3 regions of the Kitasatospora sp. NBC_00070 genome follow, and region 2 is predicted to be linked to each of the others. Evidence: riboswitches for the same ligand, from Rfam matches in the RefSeq annotation. Region 2 holds a riboswitch; each other region holds the start of a gene.
What was found. Region 2 has a riboswitch for thiamine pyrophosphate ahead of OHV05_RS17320 (purine-cytosine permease family protein). Riboswitches for the same ligand answer to the same signal wherever they lie in the genome.
Positions count from the first base shown of each region.

Region 1 (4,604 bases), 2.0 Mb from region 2:
CCACCGTCCGCAAGTACTAGGGCACGAGGTGCACCACCAGGGGCTCGGGGAACTGCGACGCCGGCCCCGAAAATGGAGATCCGTACGTAAGTGTCAGGCACTTTCGCAGTGACCCCGGCGCCAGATCTCCTCGCAGTTCCCCGAGCACCTGGACAGTGCCACCTGGCCTCAGTGGGAACGGATCCGGCGGGACAGTTCGGCGGCGGCTGCGCCCGGGTCGGCGGCGGCGGTGATGGCGCGGACCACGACCACCCGGGTGGCGCCGGCCGCGAGGACCTGGTCGAGGTTGCCCAGGTCGATGCCGCCGATCGCGAACCACGGACGGTCCGTCACGGCCTTGGCCGCGTACGAGACCAGGTCGAGGCCGGGGGCGTGGCGGCCGGGCTTGGTGGGGGTGGGCCAGACGGGGCCGGTGCAGAAGTAGTCGACGCCCGGCTCGGTGAGGGCCGCGTCGACCTCGGACCCGGCGTGGCAGGACCGGCCGAAGATCACCTCGTCGCCGAGGATCGCCCGGGCGGCGGGCACCGGCAGGTCGTCCTGGCCGAGGTGCAGGACGTCGGGGCGGGCGGCGTGCGCGACGTCCGCCCGGTCGTTGACCGAGAAGAGCTTGCCGTGCCGGCGGGCGGCGTCGGCGAAGACCTCCAGGTACTCCAGCTCCTGCTTCGCCTCCAGGCCCTTGTCCCGGAGCTGGACGATGTCCACCCCGTTGGCCAGCACGGCGTCCAGGAACTCCGGCAGGTCGCCCTGCTCGCGGCGGGCGTCGGTGCACAGGTACAGCCGGGCATCGGCCAGCCGCGTGCGGGCGTCCGTCATCAGATCAGCTCCGCCTGGGCGCGGCGCTTGACCTCGGTGCCGCGGTTCTCCACCAGGGCCTCGATCGGGCTGCCGGGCAGCGAGGGCTGCTCGGTGAACAGCCAGTCGATGATCTCGGCGTCGGTGAACTTGGCGTCCCGCAGCAGCGTCAGCGTGCCGGAGAGGTGCTTGACCAGGCCCGGGCCGTCGATGAAGGCGGCGGGCACCTGGAGGGACTTGTTCGGACCGCGGCGGACCGCGATCAGCTTTCCGGACTTCACCATGTCCCGGACCTCGGTGACGGGGACACCCCACTGCTCACTGATGTCGGGCAGGTACATCCACGCGGGGACCAGGGCTTCGATCTTCTCTGACGTCATCTCGCTCACGGCACCAGAATCTCACAGCGGATTCGGGCCGACCGCCGCCTTCAACTGCACCGACGGGTCGGCGGCCGCCACCGGGTCCAGTAGGACCCCGCGTTCGATCAGCTTCCGCGCCTGGTTGACGTCGCGCGGCCGGTCCACCGAGAGCAGCCCGGTCAGCCGCCCGTCCCGGAGCCAGAGCACCGTCCAGGCCGGGTCCTCGGCCGAGCCGCGCCAGAGCATCCGGTCGCCGGGCGCGTGCCGCCCGGCGTACTGCACCATCCGTCCGAACTGCTCCGACCAGAAGTACGGCACCGGGTCGTACGGCGTGCCCGCCCCGAGCACCGAGGCGGCCACCGCCCGGCCGGACTGCAGCGCGTGGTCCCAGTGCTGGACGTTCACCCGGGTGCCCAGCCGGGCGGACGGGTACGCGACGCAGTCGCCGGCCGCCCAGACCCCGGGCAGCGACGTGCGCAGCCGATCGTCCGTCAGGATCGCCCCGGCCCGGTCCAGCTCCACCGGCGAACCGGCCAGCCAGCCGGTGGCGGGGCGGGCGCCGATACCGACCACCACCTCGTCGGCGGCCAGCTCGGTGCCGTCGGCCAGCAGCACCGCGCCCGGCTCGACCGCCGCCACCCCGACCCCGCAGCGCAGTTCGACCCCGGCGTCCGCGTACCACTGCGTCATCAGGCCGCCGAGCTCGGCGGGCAGCGCCCCGGCCAGCGGCGTCGCGGCGGCCTCGACCACCGTCACCTCGCAGCCGAGCTGCCGGGCCACCGTGGCGGTCTCGGCGCCGATCCAGCCCGCGCCGACCAGCACCAGGTGCCGCCCCGGCCGCAGGCCCGCCCGCAGCGTCAGTGCGTCGTCCAGGGTGCGCAGGGTCCGGGCGCCGGGGAGGGTGACCGGCTTGGCACCGGTCGCGATCACCAGGGCGTCGTACCGCAGCGAGCCCCGGTCGGTGTGCAGCAGGCCGGGCTCCAGGCCGGTCGCGCGGTGGCCCGGCAGCAGGTCGACACCGGTCCAGTCGACGTCCAGCACGGTGCTGTCGCGCTGCCCGAGCAGCACGTCCTTGGAGAGCGGCGGCCGGTCGTACGGCAGCTCCCGTTCCGCGCCGAGCAGGGTGACGGGCCCGGCCCAGCCCCCCTGCCGCAGGGCCAGCGCGCTCTGCGCTCCCGCCATGCCGCTGCCGACCACGACCACCTGTCCACCCGTCAGCTCTGCCACGTCGGTCACCCTACCCACCACAGTCGTCCGCCCGTCGAACAGTGGCCGCCGGGCTGCCCGGGGCCGGGGATATGGTGGGTGGCGTTACACGGGAGCCCGGTGCACCGGGCTGAGAGGCGGGCTGCTGCGGCCTGCGACCGTCCGAACCTGATCCGGGTCATTCCGGCGAAGGGAGAGCGAAGTACTGTGACACGCACCGAGAGCGACGTGCTGGTCATCGGCGGCGGCATCATCGGCCTGGCGGTCGCCTGGCGGACCGCGCAGCGCGGACTCCGGGTCACCGTGGTCGACCCGGAGCACGGGCGGGGCGCGGCCCAGGTCGCGGCCGGCATGCTGGCCCCGGTCACCGAGCTGCAGTACGGCGAGGAGCCGCTGCTCCGGCTGGGGATGGCCTCCAACGACCGCTACCGCGACTTCGTCGCCGAGCTGGCCGACCTGACCGAGCTGGACACCGGCTACCGCGAGACCGGCACGCTGGCCGTCGCGCTGGACTCCGACGACCGGGCCGAGCTGCGCGAGCTGCACGCGTTCCAGCAGCGGCTGGGCCTGGAGTCGCACTGGCTGACCGGCCGGGAGTGCCGGCGGCTCGAACCGATGCTGGCCCCGGGTGTCCGGGGCGGCCTGCACGTGACCGGCGACCACCAGGTGGACGGCCGACGGCTGGCCGCCGCCCTGGTGCTGGCCTGCGAACGCTCCGGCGTCACGCTGCAGCGGGCCTCGGTCACCGGGCTACTGGTCAAGGAGGACCGGGCCACCGGCGTCCGGCTGAGCACCGGCGGCGAGCTGACGGCCGCTCAGCTGGTGCTGGCGGCGGGCCCGCAGAGCCACCTGCTGCCCGGACTGCCCGCCGGGGTGCTGCCGCCGGTGCGTCCGGTGAAGGGGCAGGTGCTGCGGCTGCGGATCCCGGAGCGGTACGCGCCGTTCCTGTCCCGCAACGTCCGGGCCGTGGTGCGCGGGCAGCACATCTACCTGGTGCCGCGGGCCGACGGCGAGCTGGTGATCGGCGCGACCAGCGAGGAGCAGGGGTACGACACCACCGTCACGGCGGGCGGTGTCTACGAGCTGCTCCGGGACGCGCACGAGCTGGTCCCCGGGCTGACCGAGCTGCCGCTGGTGGAGACCGGCGCGGGCCTGCGGCCCGGGTCGCCGGACAACGCCCCGCTGCTCGGCCCGACCGCGCTGCCCGGCCTGGTCGCCGCCACCGGCCACTACCGCAACGGCGTGCTGCTCACCCCGGTGACCGCCGACCTGATCGCCGAACACCTGGCCACCGGTGCCGTCCCGGCGCTGGCCGCCCCCTTCTCCCCCAGCCGCTTCACCCCGAAGGCCGCCGCATGAACGACTTGACCGAGCTGACCCTGACCGTCAACGGCACCCCCCGCCAGGTGCCGCCGAGCACCACCCTGGCCGAGCTGGTCGCCACCCTGAGCACCGCCCCGACCGGCGTGGCCGCCGCGCTGAACGAGGCCGTGGTGCCGCGCTCCGTCTGGGCGACCACCGCACTCGACGCCGGCGACCGGGTCGAGATCCTCACCGCAGTCCAGGGAGGCTGACCGCCATGGCCGACGACACCCTCACCATCGCCGGGGTCACCTTCAACTCCCGTCTGATCATGGGCACCGGCGGTGCCCCCAGCCTGGAGGTGCTGGAGCAGGCGCTCCGGGTCTCCGGCACCGAGCTGACCACCGTCGCGATGCGCCGGGTCGACCCGGGCACCCAGGGCTCGGTGCTGGACGTGCTGACCCGCAACAACATCCGGGTGCTGCCCAACACGGCCGGCTGCTACACCGCAGGGGAGGCCGTGCTGACCGCCCGGCTGGCCCGCGAGGCGCTCGGCACCGACTGGGTGAAGCTGGAGGTGATCGCCGACGAGCGGACCCTGCTGCCCGACCCGATCGAGCTGCTGGACGCCGCCGAGACGCTGGTCGACGACGGCTTCACGGTGCTCCCGTACACCAACGACGACCCGGTGCTGGCCCGCAAGCTGGAGGACGTCGGCTGCGCCGCGATCATGCCGCTCGGCTCGCCGATCGGCTCCGGCCTGGGCATCCGCAACCCGCACAACTTCCAGCTGATCGTGGCGGCCGCGGGCGTCCCGGTGATCCTGGACGCGGGCGCGGGCACCGCCTCGGACGTGGCGCTGGCGATGGAGCTGGGCTGCTCGGCGGTGATGCTGGCGTCCGCCGTCACCCGGGCCCAGGAGCCGGTGCTGATGGCCGACGC
Region 1 covers NZ_CP108247.1:1,700,480-1,705,083, forward strand. The annotation lists gene OHV05_RS07880 (polyprenyl synthetase family protein) at 1-20, shown strand, start outside; gene thiE (thiamine phosphate synthase) at 169-813, opposite strand; gene OHV05_RS07890 (Rv2175c family DNA-binding protein) at 813-1,172, opposite strand; gene OHV05_RS07895 (NAD(P)/FAD-dependent oxidoreductase) at 1,194-2,381, opposite strand; TPP riboswitch at 2,459-2,572, shown strand; gene thiO (glycine oxidase ThiO) at 2,568-3,719, shown strand; gene thiS (sulfur carrier protein ThiS) at 3,716-3,934, shown strand; gene OHV05_RS07910 (thiazole synthase) at 3,940-4,604, shown strand, end outside.
Region 1: linked by a shared signal. The riboswitch ahead of thiO (glycine oxidase ThiO) and the one ahead of OHV05_RS17320 (purine-cytosine permease family protein) in region 2 are both predicted to bind thiamine pyrophosphate.

Region 2 (4,604 bases):
CGGGGCGGCCGGTCAGGCGCTCCGCGCCCCGGGCGCGGGCCGCAGCGGGAGTTCGGCCCAGACCGTCACCTGCCCGGGTGCGTCCCGGACGCCCCAGTCGTCCGCCAGCCGGCCGACGATGGTCAGGCCCCGGCCGCCGCGCGAGGTGAGCGAGGGGCGGGCCGGCAGCGGCCTGGTCACCGCACCGCCGTCGGTCACCTCCAGGGTCAGCTGCCCGCGCCCGGACAGCTGCCAACGGACCGTCACCCCGCCGGGCTCACCGTCCTCGCCGGACCGCACGCCGACCAGGACGGGGGCCGGCACCGGTGCCGGCGCGTCGTCCTTCAGGTCGGCCAGCCGACCCAGCGGCCGGGCGTACCGGCAGGAGTTGCTGAGCAACTCGGACAGGATCAGGACCGCGTCGTCGATCACCGTGTCGGCGACCTCGTGGTCGCCGAGATCACGGCGCAGTCGGCGTCGTGCCGCTCCGACCCCGGCGGGCCCGTGCGGCACCGCCATGGTCGATGAAGTCGGCACCTCTTGTGCCATCATCAACGCCACCCCCGGACCTCCTTCAGCATTCGCCGAGGGATGGATGCCCCTTGGTAATGGGTCGGAAACGGGCATCCGGCGATCGCGGCGGGACATTAACGGGCACCGCAACTCACCGTACGCAAATGGTGATTAGCTGCTCACAGACCGTTGTCCAAACGGCCGGAATTGGCCACTCCCGGTACTTCACGCCGGAGTTCGCGCCAGTTCGCGCCCCTCGCGCGGGGCGTTTATCGGCCGAGTTGGTCGAGCACGGCGCGCGGCCGATTGGTGATGATCGCGGTCACCCCGAGTTCCAGGCAGAGTTCGACATCGGCGGCCTCGTCCACCGTCCAGACGTGCACCGAGTGCCCCGCCCGGCGCAGCGCGCGCACCAGCCCGGGATTGGACCGGACCAGGTCAATGCCGGGCCCGGCGATCCGGGCGCCGCCGGGCAGCGCCTTGGTCCGGCCGAGCACCGGGAGCCTGCGGTCGAACAGGTAGACGGTCGGAACGGCGGGCGCGGCCCGGCGGATCCGGTGCAGCGAGAGCTCGGAGAAGCTCATCACCCGCACCGTGGACCCCTCCGGGCTGTCCGGAAGCAGTCCGTACCGGGTGAGCAATCGGAGCAACTCGGCCTCGGTGCGCCCCGCGAACCGGGTCGGGTGCTTGGTCTCGATGGCCAGCTCCACCCGCCGCCCGGCGTCCGCGACCAGTTCGAGCAACTGGGCCAGCGTCAGGACGGGGCTGGGTTCGGGAGCCGCCGGGGCCTTCCAGGAGCCGAAGTCGAGCTCGTTCAGCTGAGCCAGCGTCAGGGCGGAGACCGCGCCCCGGCCGTCCGAGGTCCGGTGGACCGTCCGGTCGTGCACGCAGACCAGCTGCCCGTCGGCGGTCAGCCGGATGTCGGCCTCCAGGCCGTCGGCGCCCTCCGCGACGGCGAGCGCGTAGGCCGCCAGGGTGTGCTCGGCGCGGGCGGCCGAGGAGCCGCGGTGCGCGATCACCTTCACGGCGCCGCAGTCGGTGGCGTCCTGGCTGGTCAACGGCTGGTTCCGGGTATCCACACCGGTAACCCTACGAGCAGCCGGACGACCGGCGGCCGCCGCCACGGGAAACTCCGGGTGAAGTTCCCGGGGCGGCGGCCGGTCGGTGTTACTTCCGCCGGGTCACCGCGAGGGTGGCCAGCGCCGCGACCAGGAAGCTGAGCACCGAGGCCGAGGTCCAGGGCTGCGCCTCGAAACCGGTCGCCGACTGCAGGTCGTGCCAGCGGTCGCTCCAGCCGTCGATCGCGGTCGGGGCGATGAACTGGTAGGTCGCGAAGCCGAGCGCCCACGGCAGCAGCATCAGCCAGCGGGCCGGGGCGTCCTCGGCCAGGTTCCAGCCGCGCCGGCCCGAGCCGAGGAAGTAGTCGGCCGCCAGCACCGCGAACATCGGCACGAAGACCGAGCCGATCAGGCCGAGGAAGGCGTAGTACGAGGCGGTGAACTCGTCGGTGAGCAGCGCCAGTACGGTCACCAGCGCGCCGATCCCACCGGTCAGCAGCCGGCGGTCGACCTTCGGCAGCAGGTTCTGGATCGACATCGCGGTCGAGTACACGTTGGCGAAGGACTGGTCGGTCTCCCGGACCACCAGCACCAGCAGGAAGGCCCAGCCCGCGGCCACCCCGGTGAAGGAGGAGAAGATCCGGCTCGGGTCGCCGTCGGACTGCAGCAGTGCCACCACGCCCAGCAGGTAGCACCAGACCTGGGCCAGCGTGTAGCCGGAGAAGGTGGCCCAGAACGCCGCACCGGCGGTGCGGGCGTGCCGGGTGTAGTCGGCGGCCAGCGGCACGAAGGAGATCGAGACCGCGATGATCGCGTCGGTCGCGGAGAGGAAGCCGGTCCAGTTGCCCGCACCGGGGTTCGGCACGCCTTGGCGGACCAGCTGGACGGTGAAGTAGACCATCGCGATGCCGACGGCGATCGTCACGTACTTGCGCAGCACCGCGATCGCGCCGAGCGGCCAGATGGTCAGCGCGGTGGTCAGCAGACCGGCCAGCACCACGAACAGCCAGCGCCAGCCCTGCGAGCCGGTCACCTCCTGGGCGCCCATCGCGATCACCAGCAGCTCGTACACGCCCCAGCCGATGCACTGGGCGATGTTCAGCACGGTCGGCACGTAGGACAGCCGGGTGCCGAACAGGCCGCGCAGCACCGTCATCGCGGGCGCGCCGGTCCGGGCGCCGATCAGGGCGGTCACCCCGAGCATCGCGGTGCCGATCACGGTGCCCACCACGGTGGCGGTGATCGCGGCGACCAGCGAGAGCTCGGAGCCCTTGGCACCGATCACGGTGGCCGCGCTGGTGAAGCCGATCAGGCTGACCCCGAGGTTGGCCCAGAGCGAGAACAGCGCCCGGAAGTCGAGGGTGCGAGGAGGTGCGGTGTCCAGGACGAGCGGCGCCTCGGCGCGCGCGGACGGTTCCTGGACAGGGGCAGGCGAAACAGCCGTCATGGCCGATGCTCCCTACGCCGGCATTACCCGGACAGGTTCGAGCGGTCTGCGCTCCCTCGCCGTAGTGCCAGCACCTGCATGGCGTACGGTCGTTCCGCGCACTCTCAGCCTGGACGGTCCAAGCTCCCGCGTGTCAGTTTGGAGCGCCAGGCTAGCGGCCGGGCGGCCGAACACCAAGGCGAGCGGGTGGCCGTCCGGATCGCGGGACGAAGCGGACCCCCGGGGATCGTGTCGGGAACGGGTAAGGATTCTTAAGAGTTCTTCACCGGGCCCCATACGACAACCGAATCACGCATACGAAAAACTGTGGACCAAGGTTCTGTCAGCTATGGAGGTCGTCCGTGAGCACCGAGCACGCGAGTGGGTCCACCGGGCCCGAGGAGGAGCGCACCTCCACGGGCCAGGGGGTGGTGAGTCCGGCTGAGAGCGTGTCGGCCGATGCCCCCGCTGCTCCTGCCGTCCCGGCGGCGGCCCCGCCGGCCGCCGAGCCGACGCCGACGGTCGCCTTCGGCAAGGTGACCCCGCCGCCGGCCCCGGCCGCCCCGTCCTACCTCGACGCACCGCCGCCGGTGCTGCCGCCCGCGCCGCCGGTGGCCGCGGCGCCGTCCTACCTGGACGCGCCGCCGCCGCCCGCGCCCGCGCCTGCCGCCTACCCGGACGTGCCGCCGCCGGCTCAGGCCGGGAACCCGTACGCCACGCCGGTGGCTCCGGCCGCGCCGGCCGTGCCTGCCGCCGAGCTGCCGCCGGTGCAGTCGGGCCCGCCGACCCACCAGGCCGCCGAGCCGCCGCACCACCCGTTCGGCGCCGGCACCCCGCTGGGCAGCTGGGGCACCCCGCCCGGCGGCCTCGACGGTCCGGGCGGCCCCGGCCTGCCGGGCCAGCCGTTCGGCCCGGGTGCCGTCCCGGCCCCCCGCCGCAAGCGCGGCGGGCTGATCGCGCTGGTCGCGGCCGTCGCCCTGCTGGCCGGTCTGGCCGGGGGCGCGATCGGCGCCGCGGTGAGCGACCGGGACGGCGGATCGAACTCCTCGTCAGGGCGCGGCAGCAGCACCACCGTCCAGGCCAGCGAGAACAAGCAGGCGATCAACCGCTCGCCCGAGTCCGTCGCGGGCATCGCCGGCAAGGCGCTGCCGAGCGTGGTCACCATCAAGGCGCAGGGCTCGCAGGAGTCCGGCACCGGCACCGGCTTCGTCTTCGACACCGAGGGCCACATCCTCACCAACAACCACGTGGTCGCCCCGGCGGCCAGCGGCGGCAAACTGACCGTCAAGTTCTCCGACGGCTCGTCCTACCCGGCCTCGGTGGTCGGCCGGGCACAGGGCTACGACGTGGCCGTGATCAAGCTGGACAGCCCGCCGAAGGACAAGCTGGTCCCGCTGCCGCTCGGTGACTCCGACAAGGTCGCGGTCGGCGACGCCACCGTTGCGATCGGCGCCCCGTACGGCCTGGAGGGCACCGTCACCACCGGCATCATCAGTGCCAAGGACCGTCCGGTGGCCTCCGGCGACGAGACCGGCGCCCAGTCCTCCTACATGAACGCCCTGCAGACCGACGCCTCGATCAACCCGGGCAACTCCGGTGGTCCGCTGCTGGACGCCGCAGGCGCCGTG
Region 2 covers NZ_CP108247.1:3,730,202-3,734,805, reverse strand. The annotation lists gene OHV05_RS17330 (ATP-binding protein) at 13-531, opposite strand; gene OHV05_RS17325 (glycerophosphodiester phosphodiesterase) at 762-1,571, opposite strand; gene OHV05_RS17320 (purine-cytosine permease family protein) at 1,660-2,997, opposite strand; TPP riboswitch at 2,990-3,137, opposite strand; gene OHV05_RS17315 (S1C family serine protease) at 3,339-4,604, shown strand, end outside.

Region 3 (4,604 bases), 130 kb from region 2:
TGATCACCTCGGACCGGGTCGGCGACCTGCTGGCCCTCGCCTGACCCGGCCGGAAGGTCTCGATTTCCCAACGGGTGAGGGATCTGTGCCGGAACGGTGAACAACGCGCCCGTCCTCTGGTTGACTCCCGGGTCTGCCCACCCGAGACGGATCGGAGCACCTCACCGTCATGCCCTCGTCCATACCCGTCGGCCGCCGGCGGCTGGCTGCCGCCGCGGGCTTCGTCCTCGCGATCGGCTTCTCGCTGACCGGCTGCGGGTCGGCGGCCACCGACACCGGTGTCCCGGCCCGCACCGTGGTCTCCAGCCCGGCCGCCGCGACCACCCCCGCCGCACCCGTCGTCGTTCCGACCCCGGCCCCCACCCCGACGGCCGACGCCACCACCCCGCCGCCCGCACCCCCCGCACCGGCGGCGACCACCCCGGCCACCAAGGCCCCCGCACCCCCGGCCACCCCCAAACCCGCCGAGCCCCGCCACACCACCAGCGCCCCGAGCGCCCCCGCCCCCACCACCGCGGCGGCGGCCGGCCCCTGCGAGATCGTCTCCAACGCGGGCAACTGCTACAAAGCCGGCCAGTTCTGCCGGGACGCCGACCTCGGCCGGAGCACCCACGACGCCACCGGCCGCCTGCTCACCTGCCGCATGGTCAGCGGCAAACCGCACTGGCAGGCCTGAGCGGACGAAGCGCTGCTCCGGGTTCTCGTTGCCCCCGGAGCGGCGCGGCCCGGTGGCGACGGGACGTCAGCCGAGACCCGGGTCCTGCCACGACCGGGGCCAACGCCCCGACGGCCGAGGGGGACCCGCGATCCCGAGATCGCGCCGCGCACTGGCGTAGAACGCGTCCCGTGCCTGGCTGATCCGCTCTTCCGCCCGTGACCAGCCGGCGGGATCCACCCGCTGCCCCCGCGCGTACAACTCGAGGTTCCCCACTGCTTCGTGCCAGGTACGGGCTGCTCCGATGGTCCCGGCATCCCCCACCAGCAGGACCTCCCCGGCTCTCGTCGGTGTGACTGTCGGAGCTGCCGGCTCGTACAGCTGATCCTCCAACGCCAGCTGTCCCCCTTCGTGGCAACAGCCGTGCGGACAACGGTGCAGCGCTGCCCCGGGGGATCCCCTCCTCCCCCCGGGGCAGCGCGGTCTGGGTGGTGGGCGGTCAGTCGGTGAGGGGGAGGTAGACCCGGTTGCCGGCGGCGGCGAACTCTTCGGACTTGGCCTGCATGCCGGCCAGGGCGTCGGCGTCGAAGGCGGTGCTGACGGCGGTGGAGCCGTCGCCGTGTTCGTCGCGGATCTTCTGACTGATCTTCATCGAGCAGAACTTCGGGCCGCACATGGAGCAGAAGTGCGCGGTCTTGGCGGGCTCGGCGGGGAGCGTCTCGTCGTGGAAGGCGCGGGCCGTCTCCGGGTCGAGGGCCAGGTTGAACTGGTCCTCCCAGCGGAACTCGAACCGGGCGTCGGAGAGCGCGTCGTCCCAGTCCGAGGCGCCGGGGTGGCCCTTGGCCAGGTCGGCGGCGTGGGCGGCGATCTTGTAGGTGATCACGCCGGTCTTGACGTCGTCCCGGTTGGGCAGGCCCAGGTGCTCCTTGGGGGTGACGTAGCAGAGCATCGCGGTGCCCCACCAGGCGATCATCGCGGCGCCGATGCCCGAGGTGATGTGGTCGTAGCCGGGCGCGACGTCGGTGGTGAGCGGGCCGAGGGTGTAGAACGGCGCCTCGTCGCAGATCTCCTTCTGGAGATCCATGTTCTCCTTGATCTTGTTCATCGCGACGTGGCCGGGGCCCTCGATCATCACCTGGACATCGCGCGCCCGGGCGATCCGGCCGAGCTCGCCGAGCGTCCTCAGCTCGGCGAACTGCGCCTCGTCGTTGGCGTCCGCGGTCGAGCCGGGGCGCAGGCCGTCACCGAGCGAGAAGGTGACGTCGTAGGCCGCGAGGATGTCGCAGAGTTCCTCGAAGTTGGTGTAGAGGAAGTTCTCCTGATGGTGCGCCAGGCACCAGGCCGCCATGATCGAGCCGCCGCGCGAGACGATGCCGGTCTTCCGGCGCGCGGTCATCGGGACGTACCGCAGCAGCACGCCGGCGTGCACGGTCATGTAGTCGACGCCCTGCTCGCACTGCTCGATGATCGTGTCGCGGTAGACCTCCCAGCTCAGCTCCTCGGCCTTGCCGTCCACCTTCTCCAGCGCCTGGTAGAGCGGCACGGTGCCGATCGGCACCGGGGAGTTGCGCAGGATCCACTCGCGGGTGGTGTGGATGTTGCGGCCGGTGGAGAGGTCCATCACGGTGTCGGCGCCCCAGCGGGTCGCCCAGGTCATCTTCTCCACCTCCTCCTCGATCGAGGAGGTGACGGCGGAGTTGCCGATGTTGGCGTTGATCTTCACCAGGAAGTTGGTGCCGATGACGGCCGGCTCGACCTCGGGGTGGTTCACGTTCAGCGGGATGACGGCCCGGCCGATCGCCACCTCGTTGCGGACGAACTCGGCGTCCAGGCCCTCCCGGAGGGCGATGAACTCCATCTCCGGCGTGACGATCCCGCGCTTCGCGTAGGCGAGCTGGGTCACCGGCACTCCGTCACGTCCGCGCAGCGGGCGGCGCGGACGGCCGGGGAAGACCGCGTCCAGGTTGCGCAGGTTCCCGCCGCGCGGCGAGGTGTGCTTGATCCCGTCGTCCTCGGGCCGGGCCTCCCGGCCGTCGTACTCCTCGACGTCCCCGCGCTGGCGGATCCACGGGTCGCGCAGCGCGGGCAGCCCGCGCCGGACGTCGGGCTGGTAGGTCGGGTCGGTGTACGGGCCCGAAGTGTCGTACAGCGGAACGGACTTGCCGTTGGTCAGCTGCACCTCGCGGTACGGCACCCGGAGGTCGGGCCGGGATCCCTCGCGGTACGCCTTGCGCCAGGCGGGGGTCGGGTAACCGGTGGTCGCGCTGGTCACGCCGCTCGGGGCAGACTTCTGCTGTGCGTCGAACGTGGTCATGAGACCTCTATCTCCCTACGCCGGCATTACCCGGTCAGGTTCCTGCGGTCGGCGCAGCGGCCGGCACGTGACGTGCCGTTCAGCGCCCTCTCAGCCCGGTGCTCCGAGCTCCCGTGTCCACAGGCGGAATTGCCTGCAACAAACGTTCAACACCGTAGCGGTCCGCCCCGGGCTGGTCCAGGGCGGCTCCCCCGCGACGCCCGGAACGCGGACGGGCCCGGCACCCCCGCGAGGGGTACCGTGCCCGGTGTCCGTGCGCCGCGGGTCAGCTCTTGGCTGCCTTCTTCACCAGGATCACCACACCGGCCGCGACGGCCACCAGGACCAGGGCCTTGATCAGGAAGGCGATCAGCGAGGTGACCGCGCCGATCACGAACCAGACCAGGTTCCAGGCGAGGATCAGCACCACGATCGGGACGACGATGTTGCGCACCCACGAGGGCAGCGACTTCCAGAGCTCAGCCATGTCCGTTCCTTCTCTCCCCTCGGGCCGGTGACGGCTGTTCCGTCGCGTCCCGCTTGCTTCGATACTTCGACGGTACAGGGCACCGGTCCGGCTTCCGAGGGGTTCCAGCCCGGAGAGAACCCGGAGATCACCCCGAGACCGCGGGGAGGGTCGACCCGGGGTCGGGGGTGCCCGGACGGTCCGTCCGGCGGCTGGTCAGACCGGCCAGACCTCGCGCCGCCAGGCGGCGTCCCAGAACATCCACTCGTAGCGCGAGGTGGTGGTGAAGTGCTCGATCACCCGGCGGCGTTCGGCCGGGGCGAGCTGCTCGCCGAGCCGGTCGGTCAGTGCCAGCACCCGGCGCACCACGGCCTGGAAGGTCTCGTCCCCGTAGGTGGCGATCCACTTGGCGTACAGCGGGTCGGGCGAGGACCGGGTGAGCAACTGCTCGCCGACCCGGGCGTAGATCCAGTAGCACGGCAGCACCGCGCCGACGGCCTCGGCGAACGAGCCGCCGTAGACGGTGGCCAGCAGGTAGCTGGTGTAGGCCCGGGTGGTGGGCAGCACCGGTTCGGCGGCGGCCTGTTCGGCGGTCTCGCCGAAGGCGCCGAGGAACTCGGCGTGCATCCCCTGCTCGGCGGCCAGCGCGCCGACCGCGTCGTCGGCGAAGGCCCGGACGTCCTGCTCGTCGGGCGCCTTCGCCGCGCAGACGGCGAGCGCGCGGGCGTAGTCGCGCAGGTAGTGCGAGTCCTGCACCACGAAGTGCCGGAAGGCGTCCGCCGGCAGGGTGCCGTCGGTCAGTCCGCCGATGAAGGGGTGCGCCAGGATCTCGGCGTAGATCGGCTCGATGGCCGACCACAGCTCGTCGGTGAAGGTCACGGGATTCTCCTCGGTTGGTCGGCCCAGCCGAACCCTAACCGGCGGTGGGGATCAGTCCTCCGGCGGGGAGAACACCACCAACACCCGGAGCTCCTCGGTGATGTGGTGGAACCGGTGCGGCACGCCCGCCGGTACGTAGACCACGCTGCCCCGGCCGACCGTGGTGGTCTCGGCGCCGACGGTCAGTTCGGCCCGGCCGCTGACCACCTGGTAGAGCTCGTCCTGCGGGTGGCTGGACTGCGGGTCGGTGTCACCGGGGGACAGCGCGTACAGCCCGGCGGACATGTTCCGTTCCTTCAGGAAGCGCAGGT
Region 3 covers NZ_CP108247.1:3,856,023-3,860,626, forward strand. The annotation lists gene OHV05_RS17870 (CBS domain-containing protein) at 1-44, shown strand, start outside; gene OHV05_RS17875 (hypothetical protein) at 170-676, shown strand; gene thiC (phosphomethylpyrimidine synthase ThiC) at 1,155-2,969, opposite strand; TPP riboswitch at 2,965-3,094, opposite strand; gene OHV05_RS17885 (DUF5326 family protein) at 3,235-3,435, opposite strand; gene tenA (thiaminase II) at 3,631-4,293, opposite strand; gene OHV05_RS17895 (cupin domain-containing protein) at 4,345-4,604, opposite strand, start outside.
Region 3: linked by a shared signal. The riboswitch ahead of thiC (phosphomethylpyrimidine synthase ThiC) and the one ahead of OHV05_RS17320 (purine-cytosine permease family protein) in region 2 are both predicted to bind thiamine pyrophosphate.